Regions from separate parts of the Alteromonas sp. CH_MED4-4 genome, predicted to be linked through region 1. Evidence: predicted binding sites of a transcription regulator. Region 1 holds the regulator's gene; each other region holds the start of a gene.

Region 1 (7,876 bases):
GTTCTTGTTCAGCTTCGATTTAATCGGCAAACGTACAATATCAAGAACAAATGGATTCATACTTCTGGCTTGCTTTATCGGCTATCAATTCTGGCTATTCGGATAATCATGAATACACAAACTCAGATGAACTATATCGACTCAGCGAAGCGCGTTATTGAAATTGAAACACAGGCTATTGCTAATCTGGCAGAGCGCTTAAACAATGAATTTATCGCTGCCTGTAATATTCTCTTTGCCTGCAAGGGTAAAGTTGTCGTGAGTGGTATGGGAAAGTCTGGGCATATCGGAAATAAAATTGCCGCTACACTTGCCAGTACAGGTACTCCTGCATTTTTCATGCACCCTGGTGAAGCCAACCATGGCGACTTGGGCATGCTAAGCAAAGGCGATGTCTTACTCGCCATCTCTAATTCTGGCGAGACTAACGAACTCGTTAACTTATTGCCCGTAGTTAAGCGCTTAGGCATACAGGTGGTCGCCATGACCAACAGTGCTTCCAGTTCATTAGGGCAACACGCAGATGTCGTACTTGATATCAGCGTTGAAAAAGAAGCGTGTTCGCTAGGTCTTGCTCCTACGTCAAGCACAACCGCCACACTGGTTATGGGTGATGCGCTTGCGGTAGCACTGCTCGACCAAAAAGGTTTCACCTCAGATGACTTTGCGCTTTCGCACCCAGGCGGTAGTTTAGGCAGAAAACTTCTGCTTAAAGTTAGCGATATAATGCAAAGCGGCAGTGATATCCCCCTTGTCCATGCCAGTGCTTCTGTTGCTGACGCACTGCTGGAAATATCTAAAAAGGGACTGGGTATGACAGGCGTGATAGCGGCAGACGGTACGCTGACAGGCGTCTTTACGGATGGCGACCTACGACGAATTCTCGATGCCCGAATAGACGTACACAGTGCGACAGTAGAAGAAGTAATGACTAAAGGCGGCAAGACTACCACCGCAGGTCAGCTGGCTGTAGAAGCCCTGAATTTGATGGAAACCCATAAAATTAGTGCGTTAATGGTTACTGACGATAAGCGCAAACCTGTTGGGGCCTTTAACATGCATATGCTATTAAAAGCAGGAGTGCTTTAAATGACAACCACCTTGTACACGGAAATAAATGACTCGCTTTTCGCAAAACTAGCCAAGATAAAGTTGCTGGTATGCGACGTTGATGGTGTGTTCTCAGATGGTCGAATTTACTTAGGTAACGACGGTGAAGAACTTAAAGCATTCCATACCCGTGATGGATATGGTGTAAAAGCGCTAGTGAGCAATGGAGTGAATGTCGCGGTAATTACTGGACGTCGCTCTGCCATTGTTGAAAATAGAATGAAGGCACTGAATGTTGCACATATAATTCAAGGCGAAGAGAATAAAGCAGACGCGCTTAGCGACCTGATGAAACGCCTTGAGTTAAACACTGACGAAGTGGCTGCGGTAGGTGATGACATGCCAGATACGGGTATGTACAAGCACGTTGCGGTTAAAATTGCGGTTGCCGATGCCCATCCTTACGTAGCAAAACAAGCAAACTGGATTACGACCCTTCCCGGTGGGTTTGGCGCGGTCCGAGAAATATCGGATACCATTTTGCAGGCCAAAGGGGTAGCAAATGAGATTTTTGGAGCTAGTGTATGAGCCTGTTTGGCTTTAATCGCTTAGGATTAAGTATATCGGCGCTATTTATTCTGGCGATGCTGATGTACATCCCTACGTGGATGGAAGAGCAGCCGGAAACGCAGGGGAATCGTGAAAACGATGCGCTAAAGCCCGCCTACAAAGCAAAAAATCTAACCACTACGCTGTACAATCAAGACGGTGAGTTAAATCACAAAGTATTTGCAGAGTCGATGGAGCATTACGACCAGCTTGGCTTTGTATTGTTTCAGCAACCTAAATACACCCTTTATACAGAAAACGCGTCATCACCATGGGTGGTAACCGCTGATGAAGGTACACTATACAATAACGAGCTAATCCAGCTGGAAAACCAAGTTAATATTGAGAACCAAACTGGCGATGACTTTGTCAGAAGTATATCGACCGAGTACATTCAAATTAATTTAGAGACCAAGCAAATGACATCTGACCAACCCGTTGAAATACTGGGCACCCAATATGTCATTTTAAGTAATGGGTTTAACGCGAATTTACGCACACAAGAATACGAGCTTTTAGATCATGTACAAACCACTTATTCCCCTAGCAACTAGTTTATTGCTTGCCATCGCTAGCGGTGCGGTACACGCCAGTGAAGATGATTTTTCGCAGCCCATAAAAATAGGCTCGAACACCCAGTTTATCGACGGTAAAAATAAAACCGCGTTGTACAAAGACGACGTACTCATAACTCAAGGCTCTTTGGTTATTGAAGCTGACGAAGTGGAAGTAATTGCCACTGACGGTGGTGGTCGTGAAATATTTATTGCTAGAGGAAAGCCTGCAAGCTATTCCCAGCAATTGGAAGACGGCACGCCAGTTTCGGCAAAAGCTAATGAAATACGCTATGAAGTGGTGAACCGAACGATTTCTCTTGCCGGAAACGCAGAGTTGAAACAAGACACCAGTAAAGTACAGGGTGACAACATCACGTTCGATATGATTACCGAGCAATTGCTAGCGACTGGCGGCGCAGGTAAGGATGGTGAGGGTCGAGTGACTACAGTATTCACACCTGAGACCATTCGCAAAACTTCGTCTAAGAAAGACAAAAAAGACAACGAGGGCAATGAATAGCAATGGCAACTTTGAGCGCTAAAAATCTTGCTAAGGCTTACAAGTCAAGACAGGTTGTTCGAGATGTAAGTCTGTCTGTCTCAACGGGTCAAATTGTTGGTCTTCTTGGCCCAAATGGCGCTGGTAAGACCACCACATTCTACATGATTGTTGGTTTAGTGAATCTGGATAAAGGCAAGATTGAAATCGACGACAATGAGCTAACTCATCAGCCCATGCACGAGCGTGCACGCCGCGGAATTGGCTACCTACCGCAGGAAGCCTCTATTTTCAGAAAGCTCACAGTGCATGAAAATATCATGGCCATTTTGCAAACCCGTAAAGATTTAAATTCACAACAGCAAGAAGAAGAAGCAGATGCGCTACTTGATGAATTTAATATTAACCATATACGTAATAGTACTGGGATGAGTTTGTCAGGGGGCGAACGCCGTCGCGTTGAGATTGCCCGCGCTCTGGCAGCAAAACCGCAATTTATTTTGTTAGACGAACCATTTGCTGGTGTTGATCCAATATCAGTTAATGATATAAAGAAGATAATACAACATCTTCGCGATAGGGGTATTGGAATCCTTATCACGGACCATAACGTACGAGAGACATTGGATGTTTGTGAAAAGGCGTACATTGTGAGTCATGGCGAGCTTATTGCGCAAGGAACGGCGGAACAGGTTTTAAGTAATCAAAAAGTAAGGGATGTATACCTAGGCGAACAATTCAGGCTATAGTTAATGTAACCGAATTGTCATTTTTCAGTTTCGCTCTGGTATATTCAATTTAGAGCATTTAAATAAGACGTAGATGAAACCATCTTTACAGCTAAAATTTAGCCAACAACTTACCATGACACCACAGCTTCAGCAGGCCATTAAACTGCTGCAGCTTTCTACACTTGATCTTCAACAAGAGATCCAAGAAGCGCTCGATTCTAATCCGCTATTAGAAGTTGAAGAAGGTAACGACGAGCCGCAACTAGAAAAGAACAATATCGACAACGATGACAGCGGCTCTGAGGCCACTGCTTCTGCATCTAGTGACACATTAGAAGCCGGCGATGCACTTGAGAAAAACGATCTTCCCGATGAGCTGCCAATCGACAGTACGTGGGATGAATACTACTCTGCTTCATCTTCGCCTGCTCCGGGTCCATCCAATGACGACGAGCAAATCTTCCAAGGAGAGACTACTGAAGATATTCAAGAGCACCTTCTTTGGCAAATGCGCCTTACCCATTTCTCGGATACCGATCGCGCAATCGCTACAGCAATCATCGACTCTATTGACGAGTCAGGTTATTTAACCGTTACCCTTGACGATATTTTAGAAGCGGTTAACGATGATGATATGGAAGAGCCGATTGAAATGGACGAAATAGAATGTGTGCTTAAGCGCATTCAGATGTTCGACCCTATTGGTTCTGGCTCTCGCTCTCCACAAGAATGTTTGATGGTGCAATTGCGCCAGTTTTCAGAAGACACACCGTGGCTTGCTGAAGCAAAGCAACTGATTGAAGAGTACTCTGACTTACTGAGCAGCAAAGACTATCGTACGCTTATGCGTAAAAGCCGATTGAAAGAAGATCAGCTACGCGAGGCAATGCGTTTGCTGCAAACCTTGAATCCTCGCCCAGGTAGTGCTTTAGTTACTAAAGAGCCTGAGTACGTTATTCCTGATGTCTCAGTAACCAAGAAAAATGGCCGTTGGGTGGTTGAGCTGAACCCCGACAGTCTGCCTAAGTTAAGCGTAAATCAACAATACGCAGCAATGAGTCGCCGTGCCAAGAATAGTAGCGATTCACAATTCATCCGCTCACACATGCAAGAGGCTAAGTGGTTCATAAAGAGCCTTGAATCTCGTAACGAAACCTTAATGAAGGTTGCAAACTGCATTGTGCAGCAGCAAATGGGCTTTTTTGAGCACGGCCCGGAAATGATGAAACCAATGGTGCTAAATGATGTCGCAGAAATGGTAGATATGCACGAATCCACTATTTCGCGAGTGACAACGCAAAAGTACATGCATACGCCACGTGGAATCTTCGAATTGAAGTATTTCTTCTCAAGCCACGTTGCAACAGAGTCTGGTGGTGAATGTTCATCTACAGCGATTCGTGCATTGATCAAGAAATTAGTGGCCGCTGAAAAGCCTAGCAAGCCGCTAAGTGATAGCAAGATTGCTTCATTGTTGGCCGAACAAGGCATTAAAGTTGCCCGGCGAACAATAGCAAAGTACCGGGAATCGTTGTCGATCCCGCCGTCGAACCAACGCAAAAGCCTTATTTAATCGGGCTTAATAATATAAGGAAGACGAAATATGCAAATCAACCTTACTGGTCATCATGTCGAAATCACCGACTCTTTGCGTAATTATGTCGATACGAAGTTCAGCAAACTTGAACGTCACTTTGATCACATTTCTAATGTGCATGTCATCCTGAACGTTGAAAAATTAAATCAAAAAGCCGAAGCGACCGTTCATTTAAGTGGCGCTGAAGTATTCGCATCCTCAGAAAATACCGACATGTATGCGGCGATTGACAGCATGGTTGATAAACTCGACCGGCAGGTAATCAAGCATAAGGAAAAACTGAAAAAACATTAGTAGTTAATTAAGCATGGATATACAAGCCATCGTAAGTCTGGACCGCACCGAGTGTGCGGTTCAGTGTAATAGTAAAAAGCGAATTCTTGAGATCATCGCTGATATCGCTGCCAAGCAAAACGAGAACATTGATCAGGCAACGGTACTTAACAGTTTGATGGCTCGAGAGCGTATGGGTAGTACAGGCATTGGCAATGGTATCGCCCTGCCCCACGGGCGCCTGCCGGGCCTTGAGAAAGTGATTGCCATTGTTGTAACCAGCACGCCAGCAATCGACTTTGACGCCCTTGACGAGAAACCCGTAGACATCTTTTTTGCGCTACTCGTTCCCGAGGAACAGACCGAAGGACACCTTCAAACGCTGGCCACCGTGGCTGGTAAACTAAGCGACAAAGAAACGATTAAAGCAATACGTCGCGCAACGACAAGCGACGATATTCTATCTGCATTAAGTTAAACATTAAGCGCCTATTAACCGTTTAGTAGGCGCCTAATTCAACAACGCGTATGTGATAAAACCAGAGTATTAGGGAGAAAGTAGGTGAAGCTGATAATAATCAGTGGTCGTTCGGGGTCTGGTAAGTCTGTCGCACTTCGCGCATTGGAAGATTTAGGTTATTACTGTGTTGATAATATCCCGGTAAACTTACTTCCCACCTTAACCCATACAGTTGTTGACGAGTACGATCAGGTTGCGGTAAGTATCGATGTGAGAAACTTACCTAAAAATCCTGACGATTTGGTAGAAATTCTAGACTACCTGCCTTCTTCGTGGTCGATGACCATTGTTTACATTGACGCGAGCGATGATGTACTGGTTAAGCGTTTTAGCGAAACACGTCGTCTTCACCCTCTCGCCAAGCTTAATAAATCGCTTTCAGAAGCCATTAAAGCCGAGTCAGCCCTACTTGCTCCTATTGCTGAACGCGCAGATTTATATTTAGACACTGATAAGCTTACCATTCACCAACTGGCAGAGTTAATTCGAGAGCGTATCTTGGGTAAGAAAAGCTCACGCCTTGTGCTTGTGTTCGAGTCGTTTGGCTTTAAGCACGGTATTCCTAAAGATGCGGATTACGTTTTTGATGCCCGCTTTTTACCTAACCCCCACTGGGAGCCCGACCTTAAACATCTGACCGGATTAGACGCGCCAGTAGAAGTATTTTTGGGGTCGCAGCCTGTAGTGACCAAGTTCATTTGGCAAATTCAGAATTTAATAACGACATGGCTGCCTCATTTAGAGCGCAATAACAGAAGTTACGTAACCGTAGCGATTGGCTGTACTGGTGGCCAACACCGTTCGGTTTATATCGCACAGACCCTGTCGAAAACCTTCAGTGAAATACACCCTGATGTACAAATTCGCCATAGAGAGCTGAATCAGTAATGACTATTCAAAAAACGCTAACTATCGTCAATAAGTTAGGGTTGCATGCAAGAGCGGCGACCCAACTGGTTAAACTGGCTAATCAATTCGACGCTAAAATCATCTTAAAAAAAGGCGATAAAGAAGCAGACGCAAGCAGTGTATTGGGATTAATGATGCTTGAAAGCCATCAAGGTGAACAGGTAGACGTGATTGTGGACGGCAGTGATGCTGTTGATGCACTTGCAGCTATTGAAGAGCTTATTGAGGGCAGATTTAACGAAGACGAATAGTCTTACTTGCCCAATCCATTGACCAATTAATCAACACTTAGCGCAGTTATCTTAAAATCCCGCGCAAAACCTACGCAATTATCATGACAGACTCATCATAATTGCGATATTCTACGCCCACTTAGGCTCTATGGCCTGCATTGTTCATCTTTTAGCTTGTAGGAATAACGCCTTATGGCAGAAGCGCTTGTTTCTAAATACGTACAAACTCAGTTACGCGCACTCAACGCTGCGTTGACCAACGGTCAATTCGTATCTGTACGTAAGCTTCTGCTTGAATTACCGCCTTCAGACGTCGCCCACATTCTTGAATCTAGCCCTAGCAGAACCCGTGACGAATTATGGGAGCTCATTGATGGTGACTTTCACGGCGACATTTTAGAAGAACTGTCTGACGATGTTCGAAACGGTATCATTACAAAAATGCTTCCCGCTAATGTGGTTGACGCACTTGAAGAGATGGATACCGATGACTTAGCAGAGACGCTAAGCAGCCTTCCCGAGCCAGTATTGGCCGACATTCTAGACTCGATGGATGCACAAGATCGCGTGCGCGCAGAGCAAGCGCTGTCTTACGGTGAAGAAACCGCTGGTTTCATCATGAACACCGACACCATCACATTACGTCCCGATGTGACCATTGACGTGGTTCTGCGCTATATCCGCTTAAAAGGCGAGCTACCTGAGAATACGGATACGTTTTACGTGGTAAACCGAACTGACAACCTTGTTGGTATTGTTCCGGTTACCCGTTTACTCACCGCAGATACCGACGATAAAGTGTCTGACGTTATGGACGAGGAATCTGAAGCGATTCCTGTGAATATGCCAGACGATGAAGTGGCAAGCCTGTTCGAGCGATACAATTGGCTTTCAGCAC
Region 2 (7,876 bases), on a different contig from region 1:
CTGCCACTATGGACGCTTCGAACATGGGCGAGCAGCTAAAACCGGTTTTAGGTGACAAAGCTCAGTGGTTCTTTGCACTAGGGTTATTCGCCGCAGGCTTAACCAGTGCTATCACTGCGCCGCTAGCAGCCGCTTATGCGGTAACAGGAGCGCTGGGGCTTTCTGACGATATGCAAAGCAAGAGCTTTAAAGCGGTATGGTTTATCATCATTGTAGTGGGTGTCAGCGTTGCAGCACTTGGCTTTAAGCCCCTACCCGCCATCCTGTTTGCTCAAGCGACTAATGCTCTTTTACTGCCAATTATTGCCATATTTCTATTGGTCGTTATGAATAAAAGCACCGCACTGGGGGAGTTTAGAAACACATGGAAAAGTAACCTGGCAGGCTTTCTAGTAGTGGGTACTGTGATTGGTTTAGGCCTGTATAAACTAATCGGCGTATTTAGCTAGCTGCAAAAATGGGGTCAGAATAATTTTCTCCCTTTGTATGTCGTTGTAGTGTGCACTCGCAGATAGCAATGAAATTACGTGACTAACAAACTTACTGCATATGAGAAGGGCCAAAGTAATACTTTGGCCCTTTTTAATAGAAAGCGTAGCTGCAAAAAGTACTCTGCCCCCATTTTGGGGATGAAAAAGTACTCTGACCCCAATTTTTAGCTGGCGAGGCGTTGCAGAATATCTTGGAGCATCGCTTTGCTGCAGCCAAAGTTAATTCTGAAATGGTCCGCCTTGTGAAAATCGATGCCTGGTGACGGGCCTACGCCTTTCTCTTCGGCCCACTGCTGGACGTTCTCTACACCTAGTCCACTGGCGTCTACCCACGCAAGGAACGTCGCATCGGCTTTGAGCATTTTAAGCCCGTCAATGCTGTTTACTGTGTTAAACACCATATCTCTGTTTTCACGCAAGTAGGTAAGTTGCTGCTGATGCCACTCATCACATTGAGTGAATGCTGCTTCTGTAGCCGCTAAGCCCAATACAGTAACCCAAGGTACGATGCCCGCTGCGGCATTGGTAAATGCCTGACGCAGTTGGCGATTAGGGATGATGGCAAAAGACGTTCCCAAACCAGCAATATTAAATGTTTTACTGGCAGCCATTAGCGTGACGCTATTTTCAGCAAGGTTGGACTCGCGGCCCGCCGGTATGTGCTGTTTGCCTTCTTCTAGAATAAGGTCGCAGTGGATTTCATCAGAACATAGCTTAACGTTGTTCGCGTTACAGATCTCAGCAATGCGATCTAATTCAGCTTTAGTAAGCACCGAACCTACCGGGTTCATTGGGTTACAAAGAATAAACAGCTTACATTTAGGATCAGCCGCTTCTCTTTCTAATGCTTCAAAATCTAACGTATAGCGCGCACCTTCAACACTCGAGATAGTTTCAGAACTTGTGCCGTCGTCATTTTGCACTACCGTGCCTATATCTACCCGTTCGAGACCATTTAGTTTTGGGGCAGCCAGTAGAGGCGGATAATTAGGTGTTTGAATAAGTACTTTATCACCGGGTTCACAATAGGCTTTACACGCTACGTTAAACGCTGGCACAACGCCTGGTGTCCACACTAGCCACTCGGGTTGAATTTCCCAATTATGCTTATCTTTAAGCCATCTCACTACAGCCTGAATAGCGCCTTCGTGATGTGCAGGCAGTATGTAACCCATGTTGCCATGCTCAACCTGACCCGAAATGGCGTCTAGAATTGGCTGCGCGCAACGAAACTCAGTATCGGCAACCCACGCAGGAATGATGTCTTTCCCTTTGTACTTTTGCCATTTAAACGAAAATGTGTCTTTTCTGGGAGGGGTATTATCGAATAAGGCGCTCACATTACATCCTGTTGCATAAAAACTTATGCCAACAGTGTAGAATTTTAGCGCCTCATAAACTAGGGGCGTGAGATGAATTAACCCGAATTTTCTATATCGAAATGTACTTTAATAGAGATAAATTAACACGTTAAAGCCAACGGTAAATTGCGCTTTGCTGTCCTAACCTGTTTTACATTGTCATCGTTAACCACGAAGTAGATTTTTGGCCCGCATGCACACCTTTAGCGTGCGATGCATAAAATGAAATACAACCTACAGGCTTAGCTGGCCTGCGACACCGCCTCTCTCGATTTTTGAACTAGCTCTTCCATATTGAGTGGCTTAGCAAGGAAACCGGTAACCTGAAGCTTACGCGCTTCTATCACTAACTCTTTGTTAGGGTCGGCAGTAATGAGTAAAAATGGAACGTCCAAACCCGAAGACTGACAGGTTTTTAGAAGACTTAGTCCATCATAATCCGGCATTACTTGGTCACTGATGATCAAGCTGATAGATTCTGCGGTTTGTTGCAGCAAAAAATCCCTTGCAAATTTACTACGTGTAAATGGATACACGGTGGCGTCTAACTGCGTTTCCAACGCGTCAGTAATAAGGTCAAGCGTGATAGGATCATCTTCAACTACTGCTACAGAAAACACTACCCTTCCCCTTTTTGTTAGGTCATTAGCCGTAAATATTACAACGACTTAGCTCACGTGTTAAGGCATCAGTCTATTGTACCAATCCGCATAGATTAATGCTCGCTGGGTATTGATCTATGCGGACTGATTTTCCAAGCATAGAATCTCTGAACGCTTTTGACCACTAACCTTTGGTCGATATTTAAACTTTTTCTAACGTTTTAGTGATAATGCTAGAAAGCAGCTTTTTTGATAGGAAGTGACGGTGTGTAAGTTGAGACACGAGTTGAAAGATTGCAGGCCAAACTCATCGGCAAAATGGAAAAAAAATGCCAGCTGACGCTGGCATTTTCAAAATCAATGTAAGTCTTAGAAGCTATTAAGACTTAGGTGCACGTGATGCACGCTTACGCTCGTTTTCTGTAAGAAGCTTCTTACGAATACGGATAGATTCAGGCGTTACTTCTACTAGTTCGTCGTCATCGATGAACTCAAGCGCTTGCTCAAGTGACATTCTGATTGGTGGAACTAGTGTTTGCGCTTCGTCAGTACCTGATGCACGAACGTTAGTAAGCTGCTTACCTTTAAGGGCGTTTACAGTAAGGTCGTTGTCACGGCTGTGAATACCGATAACCATACCTTCGTACACTTCAACACCGTGACCGATGAATAGGCGACCGCGTTCTTGAAGGTTAAACAGAGCGTTAGTCAGTGCTTTACCGTTTGCGTTAGCGATTAGAACACCGTTCTTACGCTTACCAATGATACCGCCTTTGTACGGGCCATAGTGATCGAACGTGTGATATAGCAAACCAGAACCCGACGTTAACGTCATGAATTCTGTTTGAAAACCAATTAGGCCACGGCTTGGAATGATAAAGTCGATACGTACACGACCTTTACCATCAGGAGACATGTCAGTCATTTCTGCTTTACGCAGACCAAGCTGTTCCATGATTGAACCCTGGTGCTGTTCTTCACAGTCAATAGTCAAGGTTTCGTATGGTTCTTGCGTTGCGCCGTCAACTTCTTTCAGAATTACTTCTGGACGCGACACTGCAAGCTCGTAACCTTCACGACGCATGTTTTCGATAAGAATACCTAGATGAAGTTCACCACGACCAGATACACGGAACTTGTCCGGATCAGGCATTTCTTCAACGCGCAGTGCAACGTTGTGTACTAGTTCATCTTTAAGGCGCTCTAGAATGTTACGTGACGTTACATACTTACCTTCTTTACCTGCAAACGGCGAGGTGTTTACCTGGAACGTCATGGTTACTGTAGGCTCGTCAACCGTAAGTGGAGGAAGTGCTTCTACAGTGTTGATGTCACAAATGGTGTCAGAGATCTTAAGTTCGCCAAGACCTGTGATTGCAATGATGTCGCCCGCGTGAGCAGATTCAACTTCGTGACGAGCAAGGCCAAGGTAGCCGTAAACTAAGCCAACTTTGCCGTTGCGCTTTTTGCCATCAGCAGTAACAACCGTTACTTGTTGGTTTGGCTTAACAGAACCACGCTTAACACGACCTACGCCGATAACACCCACGTATGAGTTGTAGTCAAGCTGAGAAATCTGCATTTGGAATGCGCCGTCGATATCTGCATCAGGAGGAGAAACTTGGTCAACGATAGTTTGGAACAATGCCGTCATATCGTCTTCTTTAGTATCTGCATCTAGTGATGCCCAACCGTTAAGTGCAGACGCATAAACAACTTGGAAGTCTAGCTGTTCGTCAGTTGCACCTAGGTTGTCGAAAAGGTCGAAAACTTGATCCATAACCCAATCAGGACGCGCACCAGGCTTGTCGATTTTGTTAATAACAACAATTGGCTTAAGACCTTGAGCAAATGCCTTTTGCGTAACGAAACGGGTTTGTGGCATCGGGCCTTCTTGTGCATCTACAAGTAGAAGTACAGAGTCAGCCATCGACATTACACGCTCTACTTCACCACCGAAGTCAGCGTGTCCTGGAGTGTCTACGATGTTGATACGGTAGTCGTTCCAGTTAATCGCTGTGTTCTTAGCTAGGATGGTAATGCCACGTTCTTTCTCGATGTCGTTCGAGTCCATTACGCGCTCTTCTTGCTCGCCTCGAGATTCAAGGGTGCCAGACTGCTGTAACAGTTTGTCTACCAGGGTGGTTTTACCGTGGTCAACGTGGGCGATGATTGCGATGTTACGCAATTTATTAATATCAGTGGTATTCATGCTTATATAGAGCCTGTGTAAATCAACGTCTACTTCAATTCAGTGGAAAGGAGTATGCGTTAGATTTGTTGCAAAAAAATGCAGATAGAAAAATTTGCGCGGATTGTACAGAAAAACCACGACGTTTGCGCATCTTTTTTTTGATGGAAACGAGTTTTATTGGTTTTCAAACACTTGTTCAACAAATAACCAGCCCCGTTGCACCTAATTGATCATATTTGGTGGCTATACGCTACAAAGTAATCTAGGCTGATTGACGTATAAATGAGCACAAAACGCCATATTGGTGCAACATTGCACCAATACAATGCAATTTAATTCAAACGGAAGTGATAAATGCCCGTCTATGCCACAGAAATCGGTATACATATAGATGGCATGATAATCGCTTTCACTTTTTCCACTGTTGGAGTGAAGCTGATCATTCCGCATTTTTACATTAAACCTGGAGGACACGATGTCAGTAGAAAAGGCATTAGAGCTGATTAAAGAAAGTGAAGCGAAGTTTGTAGATTTACGTTTTACCGATACAAAGGGTAAAGAACAACACGTATCTATTCCTGCGAGCGTTGTTGATGAAGAGTTTTTCGAAGAAGGTAAAATGTTCGATGGTTCTTCAATCGCTGGCTGGAAAGGCATCAACGAATCAGACATGGTTCTTCTTCCAGACGCAACAAGCTGCGTAGTTGACCCTTTCGCTGAGGAAACACAAGTAAACATCCGTTGTGACATCGTTGAACCTTCAACAATGGAAGGTTATGAGCGTGACCCTCGTTCAGTTGCTCGTCGTGCAGAAGAATTCCTAAAATCAACTGGCATCGGTGACACATGTTTCTTCGGCCCAGAGCCAGAGTTTTTCCTTTTTGATGACGTACGCTTCCACACTGACATGGCGGGTTCTTTCTACAAGATTGACTCTTCTGAAGCAAAGTGGAACTCTGGCGAAGAGTTTGAAGGCGGCAACATGGCACACCGCCCTGGCGTTAAAGGCGGTTACTTCCCAGTACCACCAGTGGACTCTGCTCACGATATCCGTGCTGCAATGTGTCTAGTTATGGAAGAGATGGGCCTTGTTATCGAAGCGCACCACCACGAAGTAGCAACTGCTGGCCAAAACGAAATTGCTTGCCAATTCAATACGCTAGTTAAGAAAGCTGACGAAATTCAAGTTTACAAGTATGTTGTTCACAACGTTGCACACGCATACGGTCAAACAGCTACCTTTATGCCTAAGCCGCTTGTTGGCGATAATGGTTCTGGTATGCACTGTCACCAATCTATCTCTAAAGATGGCGTAAACATCTTTGCAGGTGACAAGTACGCAGGTCTTTCTGAGGAAGCACTTTACTACATTGGTGGTATCATCAAGCACGCGCGCGCAATCAACGCGTTTGCTAACGCTTCTACTAACTCATACAAGCGTCTAGTTCCTGGATTCGAAGCACCGGTAATGCTTGCATACTCTGCACGTAACCGTTCTGCATCTATTCGTATTCCTCACGTAACTAGCGATAAAGCACGTCGTATTGAAGTACGTTTCCCTGACCCAACAGCTAACCCATACCTAGCGTTCACTGCTATGCTTATGGCGGGTATCGACGGTATTAAGAACAAGATCCACCCTGGTGATTCAATGGATAAAGACTTGTACGACCTACCGCCAGAAGAAGCTGCTGAAATTCCAACAGTTGCAAGCTCGCTAGAAATGGCACTTGAAGCTCTTGATAACGACCGTGACTTCCTTAAAGCTGGTGGCGTTATGACTGACGACATGATTGATGCATACATCGATCTTAAGTCTGAAGAAGTAACGAAACTTAACATGACTACTCACCCTGTTGAGTTCGACATGTACTACAGCGTGTAATTTCGCACTGTATAGCAATTTATACTAAAGCCCGCTCTGCGGGCTTTTTTTATGCGTACGATTTATCTACTATGTTTTTATAGCTATGCTAATGAATACTCTTTCATGCTGTATCAACTGCGCACAGGGCTTTGCCCGCTTGCATCTGCATACAACTAGAAAGGTTATCCATAAGCCAAACATAGCAAGCTATTGAATTAGCCAGCTAGCCAAAACCACATTGATTAGGTAACGACACGTGCACTACATGACGCGACACATTTGCTTAATTTCGCTATTACTAAGTAGCGGCAATGGCTTACTGCCTGTGCAAGCGGAAATGCTGAGCCAAGAAAGTACCCAGCAAGAAGCACAAGAAAGCGAAACCGGACAAAGCAGCAATGCAACATCAGCCGCAGCTACCTCTCCAATGACCATATACAAGGTGGTAGGTAAAGACGGCTCTGTGACTTACACCGACAAGCCGCAGCAAAACGCAGAACCCCTAGCTTTCGATGTAAAAACGCAAAACGTAGTAACTGCGGCAAAGGTTACCCCACCTCCCCCTGCGAAGCCGGCTGCCCCCAAGCCCAACTATCGCGTAGTCATTAAGTCACCTGCACCAGAAGCGACAATTCGCAATAACTTGGGTGAATTCACTATTTCTGCCGCACAACCTGGTGCACCCAAAGCGCCAATCTACCGATTAATCTTTGACGACGCCCCATTAGCTAGCAATAGTTCAGGCGTCTTTAAGCTTACTGGTATCCATCGTGGGGCACATACTTATAAAGTTGAACTCACGAACAATACGGGCAAGACTCTTGCATCGTCTCCATTACAAACCCTTTACCTGCATCAGGCATCGGCGTTAATTAATAACTAATAGCGTGCAACCACTGTTATGTATGCGCACCATAGAGGTTCAGTGAACATTTCTTCTTGAGCTCTTTATTCGCGCAACGCATCATTGCAAGCTACAATGCACAATTATGGTGCAAAGGAGACGAGCTCGGATGCATTCCACCGAGTTAGAAACACAACAGCTAATCAATAGCCTAAATACCGCACTGGTAATGGTAGACAACAAACTTACGATTGTTTATGCCAACCACGCTGGTGAAGCTTTGTTTGAGACTGGATTAAAACAACTTATTGGGCATCCACTTCAAGATTTTTTCTTGCCGGGCACAATAGAAACCACCCGACTTAAAGCTGCCATCAGAAAAGGTGAAGATTTCACCGAAAACGAAATTAAGTTGGCTTTTCGAGATAACCGCTATGTATCTGCCGACCTAACCGTTACCAACTTGCACTTCGAAGACGGCCCACGACTGCTATTTGAAGTTAAAAAGATTGACCAG
Region 3 (7,876 bases), on a different contig from region 1:
GAAGAAAAGCGCGCGCGTATTGGTGAGCAGCTCGAGCGATATTTAAGCCGTATACGCCCGGCATGGGAAGAGAAGCAACAAGCGTCGCAACGTGCCAATACCAAAGCATTGTGCGAACAGCAGCTTACTCATGCCAAGGAGCAGGTAGCTTGGTTGTACAATAACAGGCTTTGTGAAGCGACGCTTGCTGATGTTGCTACGGTTAATGAAAGCGTGCGCGGTGTTGAAGCAACGCTCGAACAGCTAGCGCGTCTCGATGATGAATCTGCAACTGATAAGCGAATTACACAGATTAAGCACTCTGTCGACGAACTAAACGAGCAGCTTGATCGCTTCTCTATGCAGCAGCAATACGGCCAAAAGCTACTGATAAAACTTCAGTCGCTCGAAGACATTGCCGCTAAGATCGTTTCGGCAAGCGATAGCGAGTCGGGTAAAGATACCCGTGATGTGAGCGTTGAAGAAGCTAGCGCATCGACTGAGAATTTGAGTCAGGTAAATGGTGGCGACGCATTACAAAGCAGTAGTGTAGTGGCTCTTAAAGCGGAGTTTGACGAAGCACGTCAAGCGTATAAAGCGCTTAGTCGCGAAATCGATGCCATTCCTAAGGCGTTGTCTAAACGTTTCAACGCAGCGACAAGCAGTGTAAATGCCAAAGAGCGTGCTCAAAAATCCAAAGAAAATGAGCAAGTAAAACACATTAGAAAGCACATTAGCGTTATCGATAACTTAATTGCTCAGGGTAAATTCCGCGTTGCTATTTCAAAATTTGCAAAGCTTCAGGAAAGTTATGCTGCGCTTCCTGGTTCAGCGAAAAAGTATGTAGAGAAGCGTTTTGAAAAGACCGCTGGTGATGTGTCGCGCTTAGAAGGATGGCAGGATTACCTTGCTGCGCCGCGCAAACCCGCTCTTGTAGAAGAAGCAAAAGCGTTAGCCAGCGCTGATGCAGAAAATATTAAGCAAAGAAGTGAGGCCATTAAGTATCTGCGTAAGCAATGGTTATCACTAACACCGTCATCGTCAACGAGTGAAGAAAGTAGTGATGACGCGTTGTTACAGCAGCAATTTGATGATGCACTTGAAAAGGCCTTCGAGCCTTGTAGAGCGCATTACGCGAAGTTAGATGCACAGCGGGCTGCTGCGCGTGAACAGCGTATGTCGATTATCGCTACCGTTAAGGCAATGGACATTAACATGCCGGAAGCCGAGTTAGTGAAAGTTTTCGATAGAGTGTCTAAACAGTGGCACGCTGCAGGTCAGGTTGAACGTGAAATTTATGAACAGCTGAAGCAAGAATGGAAGGCGGTATCATCGCCCATTCAGGCTAAAGTAAATAAATGGCAAAGCGACAACCAAGCCCAAAAGCGTGCGTTAGTCACCCAAGCTTGCCAACTTGCTACGGAAGAAGATGTTGCTGGCGCTGCCGACAAAGCTCAGCAATTGCAAAGCCAGTGGAAGCAAATAGGCCATGCAGGTAAACGTGAAGAGAGTAAGTTGTGGGCAGAATTTAAAGCTGCCAATGACACCGTATTTGAACGTTTAAAAGCCGAGCGGAAAGTACAGAATAATGCATTTAACGCGTTAGTAGATTCGCTACTCAAGCAAGTGGAAGCTGTTGACATCAACAGCGATGATGTAACGTTCAGTCAATCAATAAGCGACGTTCGCGCTCAGTTAACCGACTTGCCTAAAGCGCAACGTACGAAAGTAGATAAAAAGATTGATTCACTTGAAAGTAAGCGCGCGGCGCAAGCGAAAAATGCACAATCTCAAGCCCGATTGGCGCGAGCTCAGGCTCTGATTTCTTTACTACAGCTAAGTGTAGGTGAGGGAAGTGGTGATGAGCAATCTCTAGCGGAAACGTTAGGGAAGCGTTGGTCAAGCGTATTGGGTCAGTCAACTGGAAATAAAACAACTCAGCACGATAGACAATGGTTGACGGTAGCATTAGAAGTCGCAACTGGTATGCCAAGCCCAGATGCAGACGCATCTATACGCTCTAGCGTACAGCTACAAATGATGACATCTAAGTTGGAACAAGGCGAAGCGGCAACAGCTCCCGACATTCTTGCTGACTGGTTATCATACGACTCGATAAGCGAAGAAGATAACCATTTGCTGCAACGAGTTGTTTCAGTTATTGATACTCATCCTGAAATTGTTGCTTAAACGGAAAGCCTAAATGGAAAACAGTGTTGAGTTTCAATTTGAAACAGAAATGTCTGCCTATCGCTTTTTGAATACCGTGAAGCATATTGACGCAGAAGGGTTAAGAGTGAAGTTCGGGCGTACGGATCATCACGTGAGTGTAAAATACCGTTACGGCGTAGGTGAATTTGATTCGACGCTATCTACACTAGACGATCTTGCTCGTGAGTTAGGTGGTGAAGAAGTGTCTTAACTAACCAGTTAGGTCAAACCACGTCGACTGTAAACACAAAAAGGGCCAGACAATTGTCTGGCCCTTTTTTGATAAAAACGTGATTAACAGTCTTTATCTTCAGCGTCTACGCCTTCTTTCACATCTTCACAAGCGTCTTCAACGGCATTACCTGCATCGGTAACAATTTCGTCTAGCTCTTCGCCTGCGTCTTCCGCTTCACCGTCACCGCAAGCTGCTAGTGATAGTGCAAATGCTGATGCTACTAGTACCTTTGATAAGTTTTTAAATGAAAACATATCCTTACTCCTTTTTCCTATTAAAATACTTCTAACTCTTAGGCTCTTGGTGCTCTACCACGTAACGCATTTGCGATAAGTGAGATTACGAGCAACGCGATAAACACAAAGAAAAGAAACTGTGCGATACCTGTTGCTGCACCTGCGATGCCTCCAAAACCAAAAACTGCTGCAATAATGGCGATGATAAAAAATGTGATTGCCCAACCTAACATAACTAAATCCTCGTATTGCTTCCGTTACTTTCACTTTAACTAATGCTATCTTTGTGCCTGTTTTTTAAGTTGTTGAAATATATTGATATAATTTAATTTTTCTCTGGTTTTCAGGCCGTATCTGCAGGCAATTAACGTCACGATTACACGTACGAATGCATTTTTTACATGATCGAGTAAGGCCCTAGTCACCCAACTTTACTCTTTGTGTGTTAAGGGCCTTTGGCTGGAGTTATTCTTTGATTCTTACCAGCTTCCGAAGAACGTGAGTGCAAGGTTGCGGTTTGTTATGGCGTCTGAATTGGCGCCTGGCGACGCAATATGATTATGTAAGTATCCCATCTCAACGCGCCATTTCTTGTTGAGGTGATAGGCCGGTCCCACATAAAGTCTATTTTGATCAAACCCGCTATTTTGGCCCCAGTCTGTGTCGTTCAAAGCCCAAAATACCTCGTCCCAAACGACCATTGACCATTGCTCATTTAAAGGTTTCGACCACCGTATAAATTGTCTGAACCTATAGCCTGTATCACCGCCTTCATCGCTCCTGAATCGCTGCTCCAAACGACTTCTACCTGAAATGGTACCGCCCATAAATTTGCTTAATGAATACGTAGCTTGCTGCCACACCCTGTCTTCTTCAATTGAACCGTTGTCTGAGTCTATCGTTACTCTTGCAACACCCTGCCACAAGGTCGTATCGCTTGATAGTTTGTAGCCGACACCGGGACGAACGATAGAAACGCCTAGGCGAGATGCGTCGTCTTTAAAGCGTAAATGACCGTCAAACCAAAATTGCCATTTACCTTTATCATCGGCATCTCCAGTGAGTGCGAGAGCGTTCCAAGATTGAAAATCTGACTCGGCGTGTGACTTAATGCCGGCTGTCATCGCCATCACAAGTAGTAAGACGCAACGCGTCATAATTCGTTTTGCGCACATAGTTTTTCTCGTTGAAAATAAAAAAGAGGCAAAGCGAAAGGGAAGGGACGCCTTGCCTGCAAAGGGAGAGTGTTTCGCCCCTCACACTTCCTAAGAATGGAGGGGCAATGGCCTATTTAGTTACCGTTTGGGTTGTAAGGTAACGAAGATTGGTGAGCAACAATACGCAGGTCGCCGTCACTATCTTTGACATAGGCAAACGTGTATTCCACCTTCGTTTCGCCACCTTTTGTATCGGTAAAGAAGTAGTTGCCCATCGCCACGGCCATGCGACAGCTGTTGTTGATAATACCCACATTATCGAATTTCACATTTGTGTATGGCTTTATAGCAAAGCCTTTGTCCTCTTCGTAAGCGTCATTACCGCCAACAAAGTATGAAAGCGCAGCATCGAAGCTTGAACGGAACTGGTCGTTAGCTGCAAGCGTTGGTTTAAACAGTACGCTGCTTAAATCGTAACCATACATAGCTTGGATGAAATCTGCGGCTTCGCCAGAGTAATCACCATCATTGCTAAATACTGCACCAATTCGCACTATGCCGTCGCCCCACATCTTTTGTGCCGTTACCACTTCTCGCTCAGTAATACATTCGTCGGAATAAAGTAATGCGTTGTCGAGTGCTTTAGCTTTTAACGCCGGAACATTCGAACTAGCTGAGTGCTCCATCTGCGGTTTTGCCACTGCACTGCAACCAGTCACCAACATTACTGTAGCTGCTACAAGAGTAGTTTTTGTCATTAACGTGCTTAGCTTTCTCATCGCCTGACTCCTTAGTCATTTGCAAAATAAATATGTGCTATTACCTGATTCAATTGCTTAGAGCAGTACCGCTACAACGTTGTTGCTAGAGGTTTATAAATCTGCTCTGCAGTTCATGGGTTTAATGATAGCTAGCTATGATGACGGAGACTTTTGTACAACATTAATAGAAGATTAACGGGCCATTAAAAATCCAGGAAGCACTTCAGGAGAATGGATAACAGCTATAAATTAGAAAAAAGAGCTGTGATAGCAGCAGTGTCATCGACTTTTTCAAGAAGAAACGAATATGACACTGGCCAAGTTTGTAGAAAAGTGAAGAATGCAGTTAGCCAGTGGTCTGTTAGCCACAACAGAAAAGTAATAAAGACTAGTGCACAGGTTGTTGGCTTTAATACACATTACGGTTTTGCTCATGTGTTTGAGCGATGCTTTTCAATAATTGCAACTAGGGCCTGAAAAGCATTTCTATTAAAACTGATGTTTTAGAGCATAAGTGAGCGGCAAAACGCTCAGCTAGTTGCCATTTTTTGGCTCAAGAGGCTCTGATAGTACCTCTAAGACAGTAAAAGCATTTTTACCTAGACGGGTTTTATCATTCGCCATCATTACATCAATAGTAAAGTAGATGTCGTTAATTTGAGTTTTCACAACGTCGTTTGAGCTTGGGACGGCCATAGGCTGTGCCACTTCATCGCAGCCTGACATAGTGCACTGCCTGTCGGTTTGAAATGCCACGGGCTCTTCCTTGTTCGCCATAACTTCTCGCGCAACAACTGGCTTTTTATCGACGTTGGTTTTAACAATAGCTAAATAGGTAAAGCCTTGCTTTTGAGCAATTTCCGCTGCTCTGTAAAGGGCATATTGCTGTACTTTATCAGCAGGAGTTTTGTCTGTTGCCTTAAAAAGAACCTTGTATTCGTTCTCAGAAATTTTTTCGCTCGAATAGCCATAGGCAGCTTTGGAACTCGCTGACTTATAAGGGGTAGGGGCTGCTACAGGGGTCGATGAACAACCTACTATTGCAAGGCTAAACGCCACACCAACACAGGCAAGCGTCAAACGACTTTTCTTCATATTTTTTTTGTTGTTCATCTCACATATTCCTTAATACTGTGATCATTGAAATAACGACAATAGCGCAGTCCTACTTATTGCCATTAGGGCTTGATTGCGTTTTGCTTTGGGTTTTGCATCTACCGCACCCTTGTATGCGCCAAGGGTTGCGATGCCAAGCAACGTTTCAGGCTTTCCCATCATCAGTTTACATTGCCTCTTTGCTTGTGTAAGTGCAACATCTGCATGATGTTTTTGCGAAAAATAAGCATGCTCTTTCTGTGCTATATCTTTCATATTCGATTTTAAAAAAATGTTCATCGCTTTTCCTCACTATTGGCGGTGGCTTTTTACGCAATGGTAAGCATTTTCACTCTCCGAAAACCCGTCGCCACGTTTGTATGAGTCTGCTAAAGCTCAGGTAATTGAATGCATTTTGTGCAAGCTTAAATAAACAAAAGGCCGCAATGCTGTTGAACACCAACAACAGGAGTGGAACTACCACATAGCTAACGCCCACACTATGAAGTATAGCGCCAATGGCGATGTTTAAAATGAGCCAACATACAGTGCCCACTGCAAATGCCGCTAGACATGCAAAGACTGTAACAAAGAAACTCTTTTTAATGAGCATCAATTCACTGTTAGTGAGCTCTAGAAATGCCAAACCCTGCGCTTTTCGCTGGGTCAATGCTTCGGAGAATGCCGAGAAGATATCCGAAAACGATGGGTCGGGGTAATTCTGTTGCGTTGACTTGTTCTGTTGTGTTGACTTGTATTGTGCAGAGTGTTCAGAGGTTGCTGATGCAGCGTTAGCATTGTCACCGTTGCTCGTAACATTAGGATTCGCCTGCGCCGCGGGCGGCGTCAGGCGAAAAGGATTTTCTGTGCACAAATTGAAATTTGCTCTTCGAAAATCTGGTACAGTCATCGTATTACTTCTTACGTAAAAGTGACGTCACTAACATTCCTGCTGCGAAAGCGATACCCGCTGTCGCTACTGGGTTCTCAATGGCATATCTACGTACTTTCGACGCCTGCCATTTTTGCTGTGCCAGACGCTTTCTCGCTGACATGTTCTCTGCAGACGATGTCGCAGTGCGACGAATGTTTTCCTCTGCAATGCCTGCACTGTCTGCTAACTTGTCTACTGACGCATGAAGAGAATCTTTCAGTTGATCCGTTACTGGGTGACTCGGCTCAGCCACGCCGTTTGTACCGTTACGTTTAACTGTTTGCGATTTAGCTGAAGCTTGTGTAGCCATAATACTCTCCTTAATATTTTGGGTTCACATAGATAGCTGCAACTGGTATACCAAACTATTATCTTACTGTTTTATATAGCTTATTTTTATTTTTCTATTGTTGCGTGAGGTACTTATGTGCAAGTCTCACACACTGTTGTGTCTTACGTCTGTAATATTTTCTTGGTCTTGATGATGCGCTGCTCAACCTCCGACATTCGGTACAGGTTGGCAGCGATAAAATTAACTTTTCAGCCCACTACCGAGGCTAAATCGTCTTTGGTGACAGGTTTGAGCAATGCACTGTTGATCCCTATGGTTGTCATCGCTTCGGAGTCCGCTTCGTGACCGCTTACAATAGTAAGAATGGCATCTGGTAGCTTTTGCTTGAGCTCACTCGCTAAGTCGTAACCGTTATAATCGGGAAGGGTAAGGTCCATAAGAATGTGATCGAAACTTTGATTTTCTGCAGCCTGTAATGCTTCAGCACCGCTGTACTGAGTAGTGACCGTATGACCTAAGTGGGAAAGAAACAATTGCAGTAACTCCGCCGCATCCTCATCGTCTTCAATCACAAGTATGTGCTTATTGGCAGGCTGATCTGAATTACCATTTGAATCAGTAGACTGGATTTTCTGCTCTGCTTGCCCAGGGTTTGCAAGCCCTCGATAAGCGGTCTCTTCCTCTGGAGCATACGGCTTGTTCATTGGCATGTCTGCAACTTGGGCTTCCACGTTGGTAAATGTTACGTGATTACCTGGCGGAAGGTATTGCGAAAGCAAGTTAGCCAGTGCAAACCGGTCAATGGGCTTTCCAATTACGTCGTTAAACCCTTCGCGAATTAACGATTCTCTTAAGCCTTTGCGGCTTGCTGCTGTCACGGCAATCACTGGGATATCCTGCCCATGTCGTCTAATCGCATGTAGGGCTTCTATGCCATTCATCACTGGCATATGAATATCCATTAAAACGAGATCGA
Region 4 (7,876 bases), on a different contig from region 1:
TTAACAATGACATCAGCGAGACCTAAACCGCCACCGGAAGTGAGGTCTGTCGCTAGCTGTTGGTCGTGCATATCACGATAAAACTTAACTTGCTGTGAATTAAATGGGCTATTTTCGTCAGCAAGGGCATCTTGTGCTTTACGCATTGATTTCAACATCATTTGCACAAATATCGCTTCAAACTGCTGGGCAGCTTCTTGCAATACCGTCTCGTCGCCCGACGCAATGGCTTCACGCATTTTGTTTATGCTGCCCATATCGTGGACATTGCGAGCCATATCAAGCTGACTTTTTGTGCTAAGTGATTCCATCGTGCTTATTCCGCTGTGACTTTATTTTACTAACGTCTCGTAAATGCTCTTTCTCGTTTTAAATAATAACGAGCTCTCCACGCAATGCGCCTGCTTGACGTAATGCTTCCAAAATTGCCATTAAATCGCCCGGCGCAGCGCCCACCTCATTTACCGCGCGCACAAGCTGGTCCAGAGTAACGCCTGGCTCAAACTTAAACATGCGGCTATCTGCCAAATCGACATCAACAATCGACTGAGTGGTAACGGCAGTCTGCCCTTCACCAAACGCGTTAGGTTGAGAAACTTGCTGATTTTCAGAGATGGTCACCGTTAGCCCGCCGTGAGTAATTGCTGCTGGTAACAAGCGAACGTCACTGCCAATAACAATGGTGCCTGTTCGGCTGTTTATTACCACCCGCGCTGGCGCATCAGCTGGTGTAAATTCGAAGTTTTCTAAGGTAGCCAAAAAGCCCACGCGCTGACCGACATCTCGCGGGGCCGACACGCGAACAGACGCTGCATCAATGGGCCTAGCAATAACATAGCCATTTTCGGGCTGTGCACCTAAGCGCTCGTTGATCGTATCTGCAAGCGACTTAGCCGTTGAGAAATCTGGATAATGGAGGTTAAGCGTTAACGTGTCGCCATTGGCAAAGCCTGTTGGTACAGATTGCTCTACCATCGCACCGTTTGGAATTCTGCCTACCGTTGGCGTATTAACGACAATACGAGAGCCATCACCGCCTTGTGCGCCAAAGCCACTTACGACTAAGCTGCCTTGCGCTACAGCGTAGACTTTACCGTCAACACCGCGAAGAAACGTCTGGAGCAGCGTTCCGCCTTGAAGACTGGCCGCCTCGCCAACTGAAGAAACCGTAATATCAATGGTTTGTCCTGGTTTTGCAAAAGCAGGCAGGTCGGCGTGTACCGCCACTGCGGCCACGTTTCTTATTTTTGGCTTGGTGTTAGCGTCAAGACTGATACCAAAGTTACGCAGCATGGTTCTGAAACTTTGTTCGGTAAACGGGCTTTGTTCACCCGTTCCAGGCAAACCTACAACAAGACCATATCCCACTAACTGGTTACTACGTACGCCTTGAATACTCGCTACATCTTTAATGCGCTGCGCACCTGCCTGTAAAGATAAAAGCATTGTGAAAACGGCTAATACTACTGAAAACAAACGCATGTTCACTCTCCTATCCTAAAACCTAAAGAGGCCACCAAGCAGAATCAAAGAACTTGGTTAACCAACCCTTTTCTTGTGCTCGCGCAAAACTTCCCGTACCCGAATATTGGATACGCGCATTTGCAACCTTAGTGGACACGATTTCATTCTCGGGGCTAATGTCTGCCGGACGAATAATGCCGGTAAGACGGATATATTCATCGCCCTGATTCAGGGTTAGCCACTTTTCGCCACGAATAACAAGGTTGCTGTTAGGAAGTACGTCGACCACGGTAACGGAGATAGCACCGTTTAAGCTGTTGCTTTGGTTAGCAGTGGCATCACCGGAGAAATCTCGGGATGAACTTATTCCTAATTGTACGGACTCTCCGCCAATATTTATCGCTTGGCCAGCAAGCCCGGTAATAGGGTTAAGATTGACGTTTGAATCTTTCGCTGTGCTAGTGTCGGCTGATTTGCTCGCTTGGGTATTCTCGCTTAACGTTACAGTGATGATGTCACCGACTCTTCTTGCAGTAACGTCAGAATATAAGTTGTTAGCAAGCTGCGAACGAAAAAGCGAGCCATCTTCTACTACCGTTTCACGCGGGTAATCTGGCACTACCGGTGCAAACGACGGGTCGTTTGCCTGAACGGGAGGCTCGTTTGTACTGGCGCAACCGCCAAGTATCAGAAGTGCAGCAGATAAACCTAAAATACGCATGACGCTACCTACTAAAGTTGCTGAATAACCTGACCAAGCATTTGGTCGACCGATGAGATAACCTTTGAGTTCATCTCATACAAGCGCTGGCTTTCGATAAGGTTTACTAACTCTTCGGTCACGTTGACGTTAGACGTTTCCAACGTGCCTTGTGATATATAACCCAAACCTTGAAGCCCAGGGATACCTTGGATAGGTGCACCGCTTGATGCCGTCTCTACATAAAGGTTCTGTCCCGTTGGCTGAAGACCAGTAGGATTCACAAAGTCAGAGATATTCAATTGACCTAAAACCTGTGGCTCTGCTTGTCCTCGGATACTTACGCTTATTTCACCATCTTGCGAGATGGTGATTTGTTGCGCATCTTCGGGAATAGCCACTTCAGGCTGAAGCAAAAAACCCGCGCCCGAAGTAACAATTTGGCCTTGGTCGTTCAGTGAAAACTGACCATTTCTTGAATATGCAATGGTGCCGTCTGGCTGCAATATTTCAAAGTAACCACGACCCTGAATTGACATATCAAGCGCGTTTTCAGTGGTTAACAGGTTACCCTGCGTATGTGCTTTTTGAGTAGCAACGACCTTCGAGCCTGAACCAAGCATAAGCCCAGAAGGTAGCTCTGTGTCAGCAGACGAACGACCGCCTGGCTGATTGATATTCTGATAAAGCAAATCTTCAAACACCGCGCGGTCTTTTTTAAAGCCCACTGTTGATGCGTTTGCTAGGTTGTTAGACACCACTGCCACATCGGTCTGTGCGGCGTCTAGTCCGGTTTTACTTATCCACAATGCTGGATGCATGTTAACCTCCGACGTTGCTCATAGGGCAACGGTGATAAAAATTATTTTAAAGGATGCGTAGTAGCTGATTACCGCGAGTATCAAGCTCTTCTGCTTGCTTCATCATTTTGACTTGAAGCTCGTAGTGACGCTGCAGGCTTATCATGTCCACCATTTCGTCAACCGCATTGACGTTAGAACCTTCAAGCATGCCCGACATTACTTTTACGTTGGCGTTGGCTGGCGCTATTGAGCCATCTTCCATTCTGAATAAGCCGTCGTTCCCACGTTCCATATCTGCATAGTTTGGGCTAACTAATTTAAGTCGTCCCACTTCTTCAATAACATTGGCAGGGGCACCTAACTGTCTCATTGACAACGTGCCATCGGCGGCAATATTGAGATTATCTAAAGGAACAGGAAGGAATATTGGCCCATTGTCACCAAGCACGACGCGATCGTGGATATCTGTCAAAATTCCGTCATCGCCCAACTTGAAATTTCCATCACGCGAGTACGCTTCTTGACCATTTTGATCTTGTACAGCGAACCAACCATCACCTTGAATGGCTACGTCTAAATCGCGGTCTGTTTTAATCATCGGACCCGACTCGTAATTATTCGACGGGCTTTCTGTCATGGAAAACACGCGAGTCGGCAAACCTTCGCCGTAGGCCGGCATTGACCTTGCCTGCTCTAACTGCGCTCGGAATCCCGTTGTCTGTGCATTAGCCAAGTTATTGGCCCTAATCCCTGTTCCTAGTAGGTCTTGGGAGGCGCCACTTGCTGAAATATAGAGAAGTTTGTCCATGACTGACTTTTGACTCTGATTAAACCTTAAACAAGATTTTGCAAAGGCAGTGCCAATCTGTGGATATTTAGTGCAATTGAAAAATAAGGGTGGTATTAATTTGATATATAAAGAAAAATAAAAAGGTCGCATTGTTGCGACCTTTCTAAACTGGGTCAAATAACAGCGGTATCACGCGCCTGAAATTTGCCGCTTAGCCTTCTTTAAAAGTGACTATTTATAAACTATCGGATATTAAGGATAGTCTGGTTTAATGAGTTGTTCACTTCAAGCGCACGCGAGTTTGCCTGGAAGTTACGCTGGGCGATAATCATGTCGATGAGCTCAGTGGTAAGGTTAACGTTAGCTTGTTCTAGCGCCGAAGAGTTAATTTCGCCGAAAGTACCAGTTGTTGCTTCACCCGCTAGTGCCTCACCTGAAAGAATACTTTCCTTCCACTGAGTACTGCTCTCCTGAGTTAGACCTTGTTCATTAGAAAAGCGAACCAAAGCGACTCGAACAATAGGTTCAGACGTACCATTAGAGAACGTCGCTCGAACCAAGCCATCCGGACCAATGTCGATACCTGTTAATCGACCTACAGGTAAACCGTCTTGTTCTAGTGAAGTAACTTCAAACGCAGAGGCGAACTGAGTCGGCTCATTAGGCGTCGCGTTATTAACATCGAGGTTAAAATCTATGCTTATTTGCTGCGTAGGATCTGAGCCATTAGCAAGTATACCTGCGCCTAACGCTTCTGTTTGCATTTTGAAATCAAGTGTAGGTAGGCCATCAGGCGTTTCCATGCCAGCAAAATCACCACCTTGAGAGAAGATAAGTTTAGATGCTGTTACGGCGTTACCAGTGTTACCACCGACACTATTTACTGCTGTTGCTGGGTCTGTGTCATTACCCGCTGAATCTGTCATATCAACTAGCGTGTCATCGATTGCAGTAGCAACATACCACTCATTATCAACACCCGGTGAAGCATCCTTTATGAAGTAATAGGTCATTACGTGGCTATCACCTAACGAATCGTAAACGGTTACCGATGTTGCCGCGTTGTAGGTAAGTGGATCTTCAGGGTCAAAATCTTGTGGATCTAGGGCTGCATCACCAGCAGGCAAGTTCATTCGAATGTCAACTTCTGTAGTTTGTGCGGGAGAACCCGAAGAGTCTGGAATACGCACTGGCTCAGTAGTACTAAGTGCTACCGAGGCACTTGTACCATCAGAGTTAACGGGGAAACCCAATAAGTTATCGCCGTTACTGTTAACCACGAAATTGTCGCTATCTAACTTGAACTGACCCGCACGTGTGAACGAGAAGTCGCGAGACGTAATTTCAGGTACTGTCGCAAAGAAGCCATTACCCGTGATCGCCAAATCAAGCGAGGTGTTGGTAAACTGAAGGCTACCTTGAGAAAATTGCTGAGCAACTTCTTGAGTGAGTACACCGTCACCTACTTTAGTTTTACCACCTGAAAGCAGTGATGCCGCATAAACATCGCCAAATTCAGCGCGAGATTCTTTAAAGCCAACTGTATTTACGTTTGCGATGTTGTTGGCGGTTACATCCAAATCTTTTTGTGCGGCTGATACGCCACTCAGTGCAATATTAAAAGACATTATTGATTCTCCTACTAACTGCCGATTTGAATGACGTCATCAAGATTGATACTGACATCACCATCCAAATTCAAAATTACGCCTTGACCACTACCAGCCAAGCTTACACTTCCAACATGGCGATTAACGGCGGTATTCAGCTGAACACCTTCTCCATTCAACTCGCCAGTGGCACTGATAACATATTCACCCGGTGCCATCTGGTTGCCATGCTTATCTTTGCCATCCCATTCAAACTCAATGTTGCCAGCGCTTTGTGTGCCTGCATCAATGGTTTTTATGACTTCACCAAACTGGTTCTCAATAGTGATCGTCATATTCTGAACTGTTTTTTCATTCACGATGACACCCGAAATGCCATCGCCTTCATTGGCCATATAACCCACGTTACCTTGAACCAGCACGTTTTGCCCGATAAGACTAGAAGCTTGTAACGCTTGATTCGATGTCATTGAAGCTGCAAACGACTCAAACTTTTCGTTAAGCTGGGAAATACCGTCGGCCATCGTAAATGATGTCATCTGCGCTACCATTTGATCGTTATCAACGGGTGCAGTGGGATCCTGATTGGCTAACTGCTCAGTTAACATTGAGAAGAAATCTTCCTGGGTTAACTGCTGCTCGGTGCCGTCAGCTATTTTGACGGTTTCCTCTTGCCAATACAGATCAGTATTTAAGCCAGTATTGTTTATGGTATTCACTGAGTAATCCTCACATTATTCAAGCGGCAAGTTACTGCCCTTGACCTAGCTGCAGTACGCGACGGAAAATACGCTTTGTGGTGTCCGCAACCTGCACGTTAGTTTCATACGCTTTAGACGCTGACATCATATTCGCCATCTCTTCCACAATGTTCACGTTGGGTTTATAGATGTAGCCGTTTTCATCTGCCATCGGGTTGTTAGGTGAATACTCCACTTGCAAAGGGGCATCACTTTCTACAATCCCCTTTACTTGAACACCTGCACCTTTTGACTGATCGCGCATTGCATCTTGCAACGCCGTAGCGAAGACTGGATGGCGAGCTCGGTATGTTTCGTCATAGCTGCTGCTAACCGAGTTAGCGTTGGCAATATTACTTGCCGTTGTATTAAGACGTACATTCTCCGCCTCCATACCCGTACTCGAAATTTGCATTACATTAAATAAACTCATGACTACTGACCTCCTGAGCTAAGCGCTTTTTTCATGCCTTTAATTTTTCCGTTCAAAAATTCTAGGCTGGCTTGGTAGCGCAATCCATTGTCTAAAAACCGATTTCTTTCCGCTTGAACTTCAACCGTATTACCGTCGCCAGTGTCTGGTTGTGTTGGGATGCGGTATTGCATGTCAAAGTTTGCCGCTACTGACGTAGAATTGCCGCTTAAGTGGCGATCATTTGTCCGCACCATTCCTGAAGAAGCGTGATTGGCTGTACCACCTGATGCTTCTCGCATAGCCGACTGCATTGCTTTATTGAAATCAATGTCCCGCGCTTTATAACCAGGCGTATTTGCGTTCGCTAGATTTCCAGAAATCACTTCCATACGCTCTGTGCGTATAGTGAGTGCTGACTCATTAAAGCCAACCAGCTTATCTAGGTTAATAGCCATAACATGACCTCTGACATACTAAAAATTTGTTTCGTGGTGACAATGTAAGCGGACAATTAAATATCGAATCTTGCCGTTTTACTGTCGTTTGTAGAAATAGTTAGCAAGGCAAATGCCATAATGAGATTTTGACGGAGGGTGTAAGTCAAAAGTGTCGACCTGATCATAAAAAAAGTATTAGTTATCAGGCCGATAAGTTAGATCATTTTTTTTGATAGTAAAGGCCAGGGTGGCACTTAACCATACTGTAAATTTCACTCGCAGCACTTATAGACTCCGACGCGCCAAGGAAAAGCACACCTTGAGGCTGCAGCTGTCCGGCAATTTGTTGCAGGATGCGTTGTTTTACTTCGGCCGAGAAATAAATTAAAACATTACGGCAAAAAACGATATCAAAGCGGCCAAGTGCTGCATAGCTCGAAAGTAAATTTAGACTTCTAAAGCTTACCATCCGACGAACGTCGGGTTTTACCTGCATAAGCCCGCTATCATTTTGCTGGAAAAAGGCCTGTCTCCTTTGCGGGGACAATCCCCTTGCAAGGGACAGTTCGTCATAAATACCTAACTCACACTTTTGCAGCATTTCTGACGATAAATCTGTAGCAACAATTTCAACACCCGCTCTTAATGCACCTGGCCTTTGGCGCTGATATTCAAGTACAGACATCGCAATAGAATAAGGCTCTTGTCCAGACGAACAAGCGGCACTCCATATGCGAAGCTTCTGATTTTTTGCCGATAGTGTTGGTAGTAACTCTTTTACAAGTAAATCGAAGGGATAGTTGTCTCGAAACCACAACGTTTCGTTTGTGGTCATTGCGTCAATAACGTTCTGTAGTAAAGTTCTGTCGAACCCTTTCACAACCACGTCAATCAGTTCGTCAGCAGACTCATACTTA

What was found. The regulator sigma-54, encoded in region 1, starts transcription at its own class of promoters, with help from an activator protein. The targets are predictions, from matches to a motif close to GTTGGCACGNNNNTNGNNT.
Region 2: glnA (glutamate--ammonia ligase) is a predicted target of sigma-54. The motif match lies at 5,039-5,057, and genes of this name have one in related genera.
Region 3: WA381_RS15750 (DUF1328 domain-containing protein) is a predicted target of sigma-54. The motif match lies at 2,937-2,955, and genes of this name have one in related genera.
Region 4: WA381_RS02230 (flagellar basal body rod protein FlgF) is a predicted target of sigma-54. The motif match lies at 3,814-3,832, and genes of this name have one in related genera.

What each region holds. Positions count from the first base shown of each region.
Region 1 covers NZ_JAYMEU010000013.1:51,780-59,655, reverse strand. The annotation lists gene WA381_RS10875 (calcium/sodium antiporter) at 1-106, shown strand, start outside; gene WA381_RS10870 (KpsF/GutQ family sugar-phosphate isomerase) at 109-1,089, shown strand; gene kdsC (3-deoxy-manno-octulosonate-8-phosphatase KdsC) at 1,090-1,638, shown strand; gene lptC (LPS export ABC transporter periplasmic protein LptC) at 1,635-2,213, shown strand; gene lptA (lipopolysaccharide transport periplasmic protein LptA) at 2,182-2,736, shown strand; gene lptB (LPS export ABC transporter ATP-binding protein) at 2,739-3,464, shown strand; gene WA381_RS10845 (RNA polymerase factor sigma-54) at 3,538-5,019, shown strand; gene hpf (ribosome hibernation promoting factor) at 5,050-5,337, shown strand; gene ptsN (PTS IIA-like nitrogen regulatory protein PtsN) at 5,351-5,794, shown strand; gene rapZ (RNase adapter RapZ) at 5,879-6,724, shown strand; gene WA381_RS10825 (HPr family phosphocarrier protein) at 6,724-6,996, shown strand; gene mgtE (magnesium transporter) at 7,171-7,876, shown strand, end outside.
Region 2 covers NZ_JAYMEU010000001.1:100,675-108,550, reverse strand. The annotation lists gene WA381_RS00460 (Nramp family divalent metal transporter) at 1-449, shown strand, start outside; gene WA381_RS00455 (MalY/PatB family protein) at 656-1,831, opposite strand; gene WA381_RS00450 (response regulator) at 2,095-2,472, opposite strand; gene typA (translational GTPase TypA) at 2,834-4,666, opposite strand; gene glnA (glutamate--ammonia ligase) at 5,124-6,533, shown strand; gene WA381_RS00435 (hypothetical protein) at 6,772-7,398, shown strand; gene glnL (nitrogen regulation protein NR(II)) at 7,529-7,876, shown strand, end outside.
Region 3 covers NZ_JAYMEU010000025.1:28,544-36,419, forward strand. The annotation lists gene WA381_RS15735 (DUF349 domain-containing protein) at 1-2,169, shown strand, start outside; gene WA381_RS15740 (hypothetical protein) at 2,183-2,401, shown strand; gene WA381_RS15745 (hypothetical protein) at 2,485-2,679, opposite strand; gene WA381_RS15750 (DUF1328 domain-containing protein) at 2,718-2,894, opposite strand; gene WA381_RS15755 (DUF2490 domain-containing protein) at 3,141-3,836, opposite strand; gene WA381_RS15760 (hypothetical protein) at 3,953-4,597, opposite strand; gene WA381_RS15765 (CC0125/CC1285 family lipoprotein) at 5,114-5,692, opposite strand; gene WA381_RS15770 (hypothetical protein) at 5,717-5,974, opposite strand; gene WA381_RS15775 (hypothetical protein) at 6,024-6,584, opposite strand; gene WA381_RS15780 (hypothetical protein) at 6,589-6,918, opposite strand; gene WA381_RS15785 (response regulator) at 7,149-7,876, opposite strand, start outside.
Region 4 covers NZ_JAYMEU010000002.1:156,594-164,469, reverse strand. The annotation lists gene flgJ (flagellar assembly peptidoglycan hydrolase FlgJ) at 1-311, opposite strand, end outside; gene WA381_RS02245 (flagellar basal body P-ring protein FlgI) at 370-1,482, opposite strand; gene flgH (flagellar basal body L-ring protein FlgH) at 1,505-2,185, opposite strand; gene flgG (flagellar basal-body rod protein FlgG) at 2,197-2,985, opposite strand; gene WA381_RS02230 (flagellar basal body rod protein FlgF) at 3,032-3,775, opposite strand; gene flgE (flagellar hook protein FlgE) at 4,000-5,385, opposite strand; gene flgD (flagellar hook assembly protein FlgD) at 5,400-6,086, opposite strand; gene flgC (flagellar basal body rod protein FlgC) at 6,118-6,540, opposite strand; gene flgB (flagellar basal body rod protein FlgB) at 6,543-6,977, opposite strand; gene WA381_RS02205 (CheR family methyltransferase) at 7,180-7,876, opposite strand, start outside.